Linked DNA regions of Solidesulfovibrio magneticus RS-1. The protein of the gene in region 2 binds, or shares a complex with, the protein of the main gene of each other region. Links are inferred from orthologs where the notes say so. Each region holds a gene or a part of one and is shown on either strand. Other genes may lie near its edges.

What was found.
Region 1: the proteins of uvrA (region 2) and mfd are in contact, whole or in part, in a crystal structure (PDB 4DFC), measured with the Escherichia coli proteins. The link is inferred for Solidesulfovibrio magneticus RS-1 from one-to-one orthologs.

What each region holds. Positions count from the first base shown.
Region 1 is NC_012796.1:2,345,669-2,349,887, reverse strand. What follows is about bases 233-4,219. They hold mfd (transcription-repair coupling factor), read right to left. Parts: upstream 3,880-4,219; coding sequence 433-3,879; downstream 233-432. Other genes in these bases: DMR_RS09835 (chemotaxis protein CheW), read right to left, coding at 4,033-4,219; DMR_RS09845 (peptidyl-prolyl cis-trans isomerase), read right to left, coding at 233-436. Outside these bases: more of DMR_RS09845, read right to left, coding at 1-232. UniProt on the Escherichia coli protein: Couples transcription and DNA repair by recognizing RNA polymerase (RNAP) stalled at DNA lesions. Mediates ATP-dependent release of RNAP and its truncated transcript from the DNA, and recruitment of nucleotide excision repair machinery to the damaged site.
Region 2 is NC_012796.1:1,873,177-1,878,815, forward strand. Bases 1,138-4,435 are described here. They hold uvrA (excinuclease ABC subunit UvrA), read right to left. Parts: upstream 4,095-4,435; coding sequence 1,338-4,094; downstream 1,138-1,337. Other genes in these bases: DMR_RS07860 (nucleoside transporter), read left to right, coding at 1,138-1,243; DMR_RS07870 (hypothetical protein), read left to right, coding at 4,337-4,435. Outside these bases: DMR_RS07855 (methyl-accepting chemotaxis protein), read right to left, coding at 1-523; more of DMR_RS07860, read left to right, coding at 1,067-1,137; more of DMR_RS07870, read left to right, coding at 4,436-5,392; 7-cyano-7-deazaguanine synthase QueC, read right to left, coding at 5,420-5,639. UniProt on the Escherichia coli protein: The UvrABC repair system catalyzes the recognition and processing of DNA lesions. UvrA is an ATPase and a DNA-binding protein. A damage recognition complex composed of 2 UvrA and 2 UvrB subunits scans DNA for abnormalities.

The DNA of each region.
Region 1 (4,219 bases), 470 kb from region 2 along the record:
ATTTTTCCAGAGCCAGTCGGTCGGCCAGCATCTCCCGCCAACGGGCCAGATCAATGTGCTCTTCAAGCAACATGCGCTCGAAAGCTTCGCCCGGATAATCGGCCCGCACGGCCGCCTCGGCCTTTTCCAACTCCTCAGGCGTGGGAGCCTGGCCCAAACGCTTGAGTTCCTGGCCTACCAGCCGGGCCACGACCGCGTCGGCCAGAGCCGCTCCAAGGCCGGCGCGCAGGTCCTCGACCGCCGGATTGTCAACAGCTGGTTGGCTGATCCGGCTGACATCGTTTCGCATTTCCAGCTCGGCCAGTCGGATGGGCGAACCGTTGACCACGGCCACCACGCCCGGCTCGTCGGCCGTGTCGCGGCCGCAGCCCCAAAGGCAAAAGGACAGCACCAGGGCGGCCGCCAAGCGCCAGCCCCGGCCAAGCCGCCTTGTCACGCCCCCTCCCCTTCGCCCAAGCCGGCCAGTTCGCCGGCCCAGACGGCAATGGCCTCGGGCAGCGGCAAGGCGGCGTCCAGGGGCAGCACGATCTTGCCCGGCGGCAGCAGGCGCACGGCCGGATGGGCGGCCACGAAGGCGACGAGCCGCTCCGTGGAAACGGACGCGCCCTCGGCCTCGAAGGCCACAGTCAGACGCGTGGGCGTGATCTCGGCCTTGGTCGCGCCAAGGCGTCCGAGCACCTGCTTGAAGGCCAAAACGGACCGGAAATTGTCCACCTCGGCCGGAGGCGAGCCAAAACGGTCGCGCATCTCGGCGGCGATCTCGGCCAGGCGCTCTTCGGTCTTGGCCGTGGACAAGGCCTTATACAGGCGCAGGCGGTCGGAAGCCTCGGGCACGTAGCGCTCGGGGATGCGGGCGGCGATGCCCAGGGTGAGTTCGGTCTCGATGCGCTCCTTGATCGGCTCGCCCTTGAGCCGCCGCACTTCCTCGGCCAGCATTTCCAGGAACATGTCCAGGCCGATTCGGGCGATATGGCCGGACTGGGCCTCGCCCAGGATGTTGCCGGCCCCGCGCAGCCGCAGGTCTTCCATGGCCACCTGGAAGCCGGCCCCCAGGTAGTCCATGTCCAGGATGACGCGCAGGCGCTTGCGGGCCAGCTCCGGCACCTTCTCGATGCTGGGTACGACGAAGTAGGCATAGGCCTGGCGCGGCGAGCGCCCCACCCGGCCGCGCAGCTGGTAGAGCTGGCCCAGGCCGAACATGTGGGCGTTGTCCACAATCAAGGTGTTGGCCCGGGGAAAATCCAGGCCAGATTCGATGATGGAGGTGCACACGAGAATGTCGGTCTCGCCGTGCCAAAAGCCGTGCATGGCTTCCTCCAGGGCGGTTTCCGACATCTGGCCGTGGGCCATGGCCACCTTGGCTCCGGGAGCCAAGGTCTTGACGTAGGCGGTCACGTCCTCCAGGCCCTGGACCCGGTTGTGTACCCAGAACACCTGGCCCTGGCGGTCGAGTTCGCGGCGCAGCACCTCGCGCAAAAAGCCCTCGTCGCGCTCGACCAGAGCAGTGTCCACGGTCTTGCGGTCCGGCGGCGGCGTCTCGATGACCGACAGGCCCCGCACACCGGAAAGGGACAGTTGCAGGGTGCGCGGAATGGGCGTGGCCGTCAGCGTCAGGGCGTCGATGTTTTTCTTAAACGCCTTGAGCCGCTCCTTGTGCTTGACGCCAAAGCGCTGCTCCTCATCGAGAATGAGCAGGCCGATGTTGGGGATGGCCACGTCGGAAGACAGGATGCGGTGGGTGCCGACCAGGATGTCCACCTCGCCGCGCGACACGGCTTCCAGCACCACCTTGCGCCGCTTGGGCGAGACAAAGCGCGAGAGCATCTCCACCCGCACCGGAAAGCCTTCCAGCCGGGCGGCGAAATTCTGGTAGTGCTGCTCGGCCAGGACCGTGGTCGGGCACAGCATGGCCACCTGCTTGCCGTCAAGCACCGCCCGGAAGGCGGCCCGCAGGGCCACCTCGGTCTTGCCGAAGCCCACGTCGCCGCACACCAGCCGGTCCATGGGCTCGGGCCGCTCCATGTCGGCCAGGACCTCGCCAATGGCCCGTTCCTGGTCCGGCGTCTCCTCGAAGCCGAAGGTGGCCTCGAATTCCAGGTACAGTTCGTTGGTGGGGCCGTAGGCATAGCCTTTGGCCACTTGCCGGTAGGCGTACATCTCGACCAGATCGGCGGCGATGCGTTCCACGGCCTTTTTGGCCCGCTCGCGCACGGACTTCCAGCGCGCCCCGCCCAGTCGGTCCAGCGGCGGCGAAATGCCTTCGGGTCCTTTGTAGCGTTGCAACAGGCCCAGGCGGTCGGCGGGCAGATAGAGCTTGTCCTCGTCGGCAAAGACCAGCAGCAGATAATCGCCGCCGGTGGCGTCCACGGTCATGCGGGTGAGGCCCTCGAAGGTGGCCACGCCGTAATCGCGGTGGACGACCAGATCGCCGGGGCGGATGTCGTCAAAGGAGGCCAGGCCCTTGAAGTCCTTGTCGGCCCGCTCGGAACCGCCCTTGGCCGACTCGGGGTGCAGGATGTCCTCGGCCAGGATGCGGGTGTCGCGCCACGAAAGCTCCATGCCGTGTCGCAGCGGCGAGAGCAGCGCGAAAAGCCCGGTCTCGTCCGGGCTATAGCCGGTGCGAAAGACCAGCCCTTCCGGCTCGATCATTTGCAGGAATTTCTTGCGCGACCGCTCGCCGTGGAAGGACAGGATGGTCTGGCCGTGGCCGTTCCATTCCTTGAGGGCGGCGACCAGGGTGGTCCAGGGGCGCTTGTCCGAGCCGGGCTTCCAGAAAAGGTCACCAAAGCGTTCCAGGACCTTTTCCGGCAGATCCGGGCCATGGCGGCCCCGGCCCATGACCAGATCCTCGAAGAGAATGCGCCGGCCAGCCACCAGGGATTTGCGGGCCATGTTTTCGGGCCACAACACCCGGGAGTTCGGCCAGGGATGGCCAAGCTCCTTGGTTTCGGCCTCGAAAAAACGCCGCCAGGCGTGTTCGGCTTCTTCCAGGCGCTCCTTGACCTTGGTGGGGTCGCACACGAAATAGGCCGCGCCTTCGGGAAACCAGGCCGAAAGCTCCACCGGCTTTTCGTAAAAAAGCCCGGGCCAGATGCCGCCGTCGCGGACCTGCAAGGCGTTTTCCAGGCGCTGCTTGGCGGCCCGGTGCAGTTCCCCCGTGCCGGCGATGGTCTCCCACAGCGTTCTGGCCTCATCCATGAAGGTTTCGGACAGCACAGCCGGGGCGGCCGGGATGAGGGAGGCTTCGGGGAGTTCGGCCAGGGAGCGCTGGGTGCCGGCGTCGAAACGGCGTACGGCTTCCAGGACATCGCCGAAAAATTCCAGACGCAAGGGACTTTCATAGCCCGGCGGGAAGATGTCGAGGATGTCGCCGCGAAGGGCGAATTCGCCGGGATTGGCCACCATGGGCGAGCGCTTGTAACCCCACAGCACGGCCTGTTCGGCGATGAGGTCCCGTGGCAGTTCCTCGCCCACGGCGACGTTTAAAATGTTGCCCTCCAGGGCGCGCGGCGGCGGCCACTTGGGCAACAGGTTGTCGGCGGTGACCAGCAGCACGCGTGGGCCTTTGCCCATGGCGGCAAAGGCCAGAAAGGCCATGCGCCGGGCCCAGAACGCGCCGCTTGGCCGGCCCGGGGCGTAGGAGGGCAGCATGGCGTAGGACGCGCCCCACAGGGTCCCGGGCGAGGGCGGGGCCAGCATGTCCAGCAGCGCGGCGATGCGCGAGAGTTCGTGAACGCCCGGGGCCACGACCACGGCGGATTGCCCCCGGGCCAGGGCGGCGGCGGCCAGATAGGCCAGGGTGGCCGGCCCGCTTTTATAGACCGAGGCGGAATCGCTGGCGGCGAGGAGTTCGGCGAGGGGCGAAGCTGTGCGGGACAAGATGGTCCTCGTGAAAAAAATACGGGATGGCCGCCGCCACGAAAGTGACGGCGGCCGTAACCGCGTAACAGATTGCGCCGAGCCGTCCAGGACCCGACCGTCGGGGACGGCCCAGCAGGCCGGTCCGACCGGACTTGGCGCGGCGAGCCAGCTTTAGAAGGAACCGAGCATGTCCCGTTCTTCGCCGGAAAGCAGCTTGTTGAGGTCGAGCAGGATGAGCAGCCGATCCTCGAGCTTGCCCACGCCGCTGATGTATTCGGACTCCAGGCCCGAAACGACGGGTGGCGGCGGCTCCACCGTGCTGGCGGGTATGCGCAGCACCTCGGAGACGGAATCGACC
Region 2 (5,639 bases):
TGCCCCGGGACTTGCCGTCCGGGCCGTGAACGGCGTGGGCGGTGAGGAAGTAGGGCTTGCCGGCGTCGTCGACGCGGATTTCGCCGCTGGTGAAGTCGTCGCTGCCGGCCGTGATCTTCTTGAAGAAGTCCCAGTCCTTGTAGGAATCGGCCAGGGGCTTGCCGGATTTGTAGACGCCGGAGACGGCCTTGCCGTCGTTGTCCACCACAGCCACGGCCAGCAGGGAGGTGGAGCTTTTGAGGTAGCCTTCCAGCATTTTCTGGGCCCGGTCGGGCGCGCCGATCAGCGCTTCGAGAAAGATCGGCAGCGAGGCCAGGGTGTCGACGCTTTCCTTGGCGGTATCGAGGCTCAAGCCGATTAGGTTGACCATGTCCGTGGCCGTGCGCTGGAGTTCCTCCTCTTGCAGGGAGGTGGAAATCTCGTTGGTGGAGACGGCGGCGTAGGTGATGATGGCGGCGATGCCGCAAAAAAGCGAGACGATGACGGCCAGGGTCAAAACGGCGTTGAGGCCCAGTCGGCGCATGACAATACTCCCGTATGCGGTAAATGATGCTGGGTGCTTAAGGCCAGGGGAGCGGCGACGGACGTCGTCTGACGTGCGGCAATCGGCAAGGCCGATGACCGGCGTTTTTCCAAGATTGGAAAAACGCGCCCCCCTTGGGCAAGGGATACGAAAAACGCGGCCGGGAAGCCAGCAGTATTTTTTGCGCCAACATTCACGTGATGTTGACGTTTTCGTGTCGGTGACGCGACTTGTCGCGGACGATGTTCGTTTTCTGGCCGAAAAATGCAATGTCGGCTGCCCGATTCGCGTCATCGGGGAGCGGTCGGCGGCAAACGCCGCAAGACCAGGGCGCTCGATGTGCTTGTCGCGTCAGAGTTACAAGGGAGGCGGCCGATGGCCCCAAAGGCTTGGCGCGTCGGCCGTGGCGGCGTGAGGCGGCCGGAAAACGCGGTTGGCGCGGCGGCGAGGGGCAGCAGAGGTCTGTACAACACCCAAGCGACGGCGTACGTTCATGATGCGCTATTTCCGATAACGGCCAACCTGCGTCCCCGGAGACCGCCCATGAGCAACGGCGTATTCCTCCTCGTGCTGATCGGCCTCGGCTTTGCCTTTCTCATCTACTTCCATCAGCGCTCCAGGAACTATCAAGAGCGCCATCCCGGGGAGGATAACCCGGTGGACAAGTGGCTGACGGGCAAGGACAAGGACGATGAAGACGATTCGGACGCGAAACGTTGAGAGGCGGACGGCGGCAACGTGCTTAAGCGCATTGCCGCCGGATAGGCTTGGAGAACGGGCAGCCCAGGCCCCGTGTCAGGCTTGGGATACGGTGTTACGGCAGAAAACGCCCGGTCACCGAATTCGGGTCGGCTTTGAGTTCCTCAGGCGTGCCCTTGGCCACGATGCGCCCGCCGCCCTCGCCGCCGCCCGGGCCGAGGTCGATGACGTGGTCCGAGGCCGCCACCACGTCGGTGTTGTGCTCGATGACCACCACGCTGGCTCCCTTGTCCACCAGCCGGTGCAGCACGGTGATGAGCTTGCCCACCTCCTGCATGTGCAGGCCCGTGGTCGGTTCGTCCAGGATGTAGAGCGCCCCGGGCAGGCTCCGCTTGCCCAGCTCCCGCGAGATCTTGATGCGCTGGGCCTCGCCGCCGGACAGCGTCGTGGCCGGCTGGCCCAGGTGCAGGTACTCCAGGCCCACTTCCTCCAGGACTTCCAGACGCCGGTCCAGCACCGGATAGTTTTCGAAAAACTCCCGGGCTTGGCGCACGGTGAGGTCCAGCACCTCGGCGATGTTTAAGCCCTTGTAGCGCACATCCAGGGTCTCGCGGTTGTAGCGCAGCCCGCCGCAGACCTCGCAGGTGACGTAGATGTCGGGCAGAAAGTGCATCTCCACCCGGATCTGCCCGTCGCCGCCGCAGGCCTCGCAGCGCCCGCCCTTGACGTTGAAGCTGAAGCGCCCGGGCTTGAAGCCGCGCCGTTTGGCGTCGGGGGTGGTGGTGAAGATGTCGCGGATCTCATCAAACACCTTGGTGTAGGTGGCCGGGTTGGAGCGCGGGGTGCGGCCGATGGGCGTCTGGTCGATGCTGACGATCTTTTCGATAAGTCCCGCTCCCTCGATGCCGGCGATGGCCCCGGGCGCATCCACCTTGATGCCCTTGGACAAGGCCAGGTGCTTGTACAGCGTATCCATGACCAGGGACGACTTGCCCGAGCCGGACACGCCCGTGACGCACACGAGACACCCCAGCGGAATGGTCGCGTCGATGTTTTTCAAGTTGTTGGTGGTCACGCCGCGCAGCACAAGTTCGCCTTTGGGCGGACGGCGCGATTCGGGGCGGGGCGAGGCGGCCTCGCCCCGCAGATATTTGCCGGTAAGCGATGTGGGCGAGGCGAGCATGCCGGCCACGTCGCCCTGGTAGACGATCTCGCCGCCAAGCCGGCCCGAGCCGGGACCCAGCTCGATGACGTGGTCGGCGCTTTTGATGGTGGCTTCGTCGTGCTCGACCACGAGCACGGTGTTGCCCCGGCCCTGGAGCTGGCGCAGGGTCGCCAGCAGCCGGTCGTTGTCCCGGGGGTGCAGGCCGATGCTCGGCTCGTCCAGGACATAGGTGACGCCGACCAGGCCCGAGCCGAGCTGTCCGGCCAGGCGGATGCGCTGGGCCTCGCCGCCGGACAGCGTGGCCATGTTGCGCGACAGCGAAAGATACTCCAGCCCCACGCCCGAGAGAAACTTCAAGCGGTGGTTGAGTTCCTTTAAAAGCGGCTCGGCGATGACCGCCTCGGCCCCGGTAAAGTCCAGGCCGGCCAGCCAGGGCAGGGCGCGGTCGATGGGCATGGCGCAAAAATCGGCGATGCTGGCCTCGGCCACGCGCACGGCCAGGGCTTCCGGGCGCAGCCGCGCCCCGCCGCAGACCGGACACGGCCGCGACTGGCGGTAGCGGGCCAGCTCGTCATGCCAGACCGGGCCGAAGGACTGGCCCTTTTCGAGCAGACTCACCACCCCGGCCCAGCCAAAGGCGGCGTCGCCGTAATACAGCGCCTGGAGCGCCTCGGGGGTGAAATCGGCCAGCTTGGTGGCCAGGGTGAAGCCGTGGCGCGCGCCCAGGTTTTCCAGCTGCTTGCTGTAGCGGGCCAGGGCCCGTTCGCTCTTCCAGGGCAGGATGGCCCCTTCGGCCAGGGACAGGCCCTTGTTGGGGGCGAGAAGCGCCGGTTCGAAGTATTCCACCGCGCCGATGCCCGAACAGGCTGGGCAGGCCCCCTGGGGGCTATTAAAGGAAAAGAGCTGGGGCGAGGGGCGCGGCACGCTGATTTTGCAGGTGGGGCAGGACGAGGCCGTGGAGAAGATGCGGTCCTTGGCCTTGCCCTCATGGTCGGCGATGTAGATGCGGCCGTCGCCCTGGGCCAGGGCCAGCTCCACCGAATCCGACAGGCGCGAGCGGATGCCGTCCTTGACCACCAGCCGGTCCACCACCAGATCGATGTTGTGGCGCTTGTTTTTTTCCAGTTCCGGCAACGGCTCCAGGGGCACGATCTGGCCAGCCACGCGTACCCGGGCAAAGCCCTGGCTCTTGAGCTTTTTGAGCCTGTCGGCGTGGGTCCCCTTTTGATGCTCCACCAGCGGGGCCAAAAGCAGCAGCTTGGAGCCTTCGGGCAGGGCCAGGATGTCACCGATGATCTCGTCGGCGGTGCGGGCGGTGATGGCCTCGCCGCATTTGGGGCAGTGGGGCTTGCCCAGGCGGGCGAAAAACACGCGCAGGAAATCGTAGATTTCCGTCACCGTGCCCACCGTGGAGCGGGGGTTGCGCGTGGCCGTTTGCTGCTCCAGGGAGATGGCCGGGGACAGGCCCTCGATCTTGTCCACCTGCGGCTTGTCCATCTGGGGCAGGAACTGCCGGGCGTAGGCGGACAGCGATTCCACGTAGCGCCGCTGGCCCTCGGCGTAGACGATGTCGAAGGCCAGGGTGGACTTGCCCGATCCCGACGGGCCGCAGACCACCACGAGCTTGTCCCGGGGAATGTCCAGGGTGAGGTTTTTGAGATTGTGCTGGCGCGCGCCTTCGATGCGAATCCGGGGAGTCTCGTCCATCATGCCTCCAAACTGCCAAACGACAAGGAGGCAAAATAAGGACCCTGGCCGGAAAGGCAAGGGCGATTGCCAAAATGTCGCCAATCGGGCACACCCTGGAAGCTCATGGACTGTTTTCTGGCCCGGGCTGCGGCGCATTTCGAGGCCGGCCGACGTTGGGAATCGTTGCGGTTAACACTCGTTTACATTATGTCGATCTTGCCGGGCCGCCCGCGCGGCGTTGCCCCGGCAAAGGAGCGACCATGCGCTACGAGGTCCCCTTTGTGCCCGATCCGGCCTACGGCGCGCTGCTCGCCGGCGCGGCGGACAGGCTGGCCGGCGTCTACTTCCGCCTCGGGCCCGAAACCCCGGACGCCCGGATGCCCGGCTTGGCCGATCCCTCGCCCATGGAATTGGCCGCCGGCTTGTCGGGCCTGCCGCCCATGCCCCGTTTGGGCCTGCTCAACGCCGCCTTCCACGCCCAGGAAACCCTGTCCAAGGACGGGCTGCGCGATCTGCTCATGCTCCTCGACGGCTATCTGGCGGCCGGGGCGCTGACCGGCATCGTCTACGCCGACCAGTACCTTTTGCAGGCCTTGTCCGATGCCTCGCCGTCGGTTGCCCGGGAGCTGTGCGCCGTGCCGGGCATCAATTTCCGGCTGGACAACTTCGAGCGGGCGGCGGCCGTGGTGGACGCGGCCTGCTCCTCCCGGTTTCGCCCGCCGCCGCGCATCATCCTTGACCGTGACGTCAACCGCGACCTGGACGGGTTGACCGCCATGGCCGGGAAGCTGCGCCGGGAGTGGCCGGACATGGGACTGGGGCTTATGGCCAACGAGGGTTGCCTGTACGCCTGCCCCTTCAAGCAGGCCCACGACGCCCACATCGCGCTGTCGCGCCTGGCCGCCTGCCGGGTCGGGCCGGATCTCAACCGCGACCTGGGCTGCCTGCGCAGCTTCGCCGAAGCGCCGGGACGCTTGCTCGCCTCGCCCAGCATCCGCCCCGAGGACGCCGGGCGCTACGAAGGCGTCGTCGATTGCCTGAAGCTGTGCGGCCGCAGCCGGCCGGCGGCCGATGTGCGGGCCATTGTCGCGGCCTATCTGGACGGGCGCTTTGACGGCAATCTGGTCTGGCTTCTCGACGCCCAGGAGGCGCTGTCCGACCGTTTCGCCATCGACAACGCCGCCTTGCCCGAGGATTTTTTCGAGGTTACGGCGTCCTGCTCCCGGCGCTGCGCCGCCTGCCGTTACTGCGACGAACTGGCCGAGCGGCTGCTTGTCACCCGCGCCCCCGGCCTTGTGCCCTACGGAGCCGGCTGATCCGGCCCCGCCCGTGTCGGGCCAGGGCTACAGGCTCGGCCGATAGCGGGTGGGGTCGGCCACGCCGGCTTCCTCGAAGCCTTTCCTTCGCAGCAAACAGCTGTCGCAGCGGCCGCAGGCCAGGCCGTCCGGGGCCGGGTCGTAGCAGGAGTGGGTGAGGCCATAGTCCACGCCCAGGCTCGTGCCGAGTTCCACGATGCCGGCCTTGGACAGATGCAGCAGCGGGGTGTGGATGCGGATGGCCAGC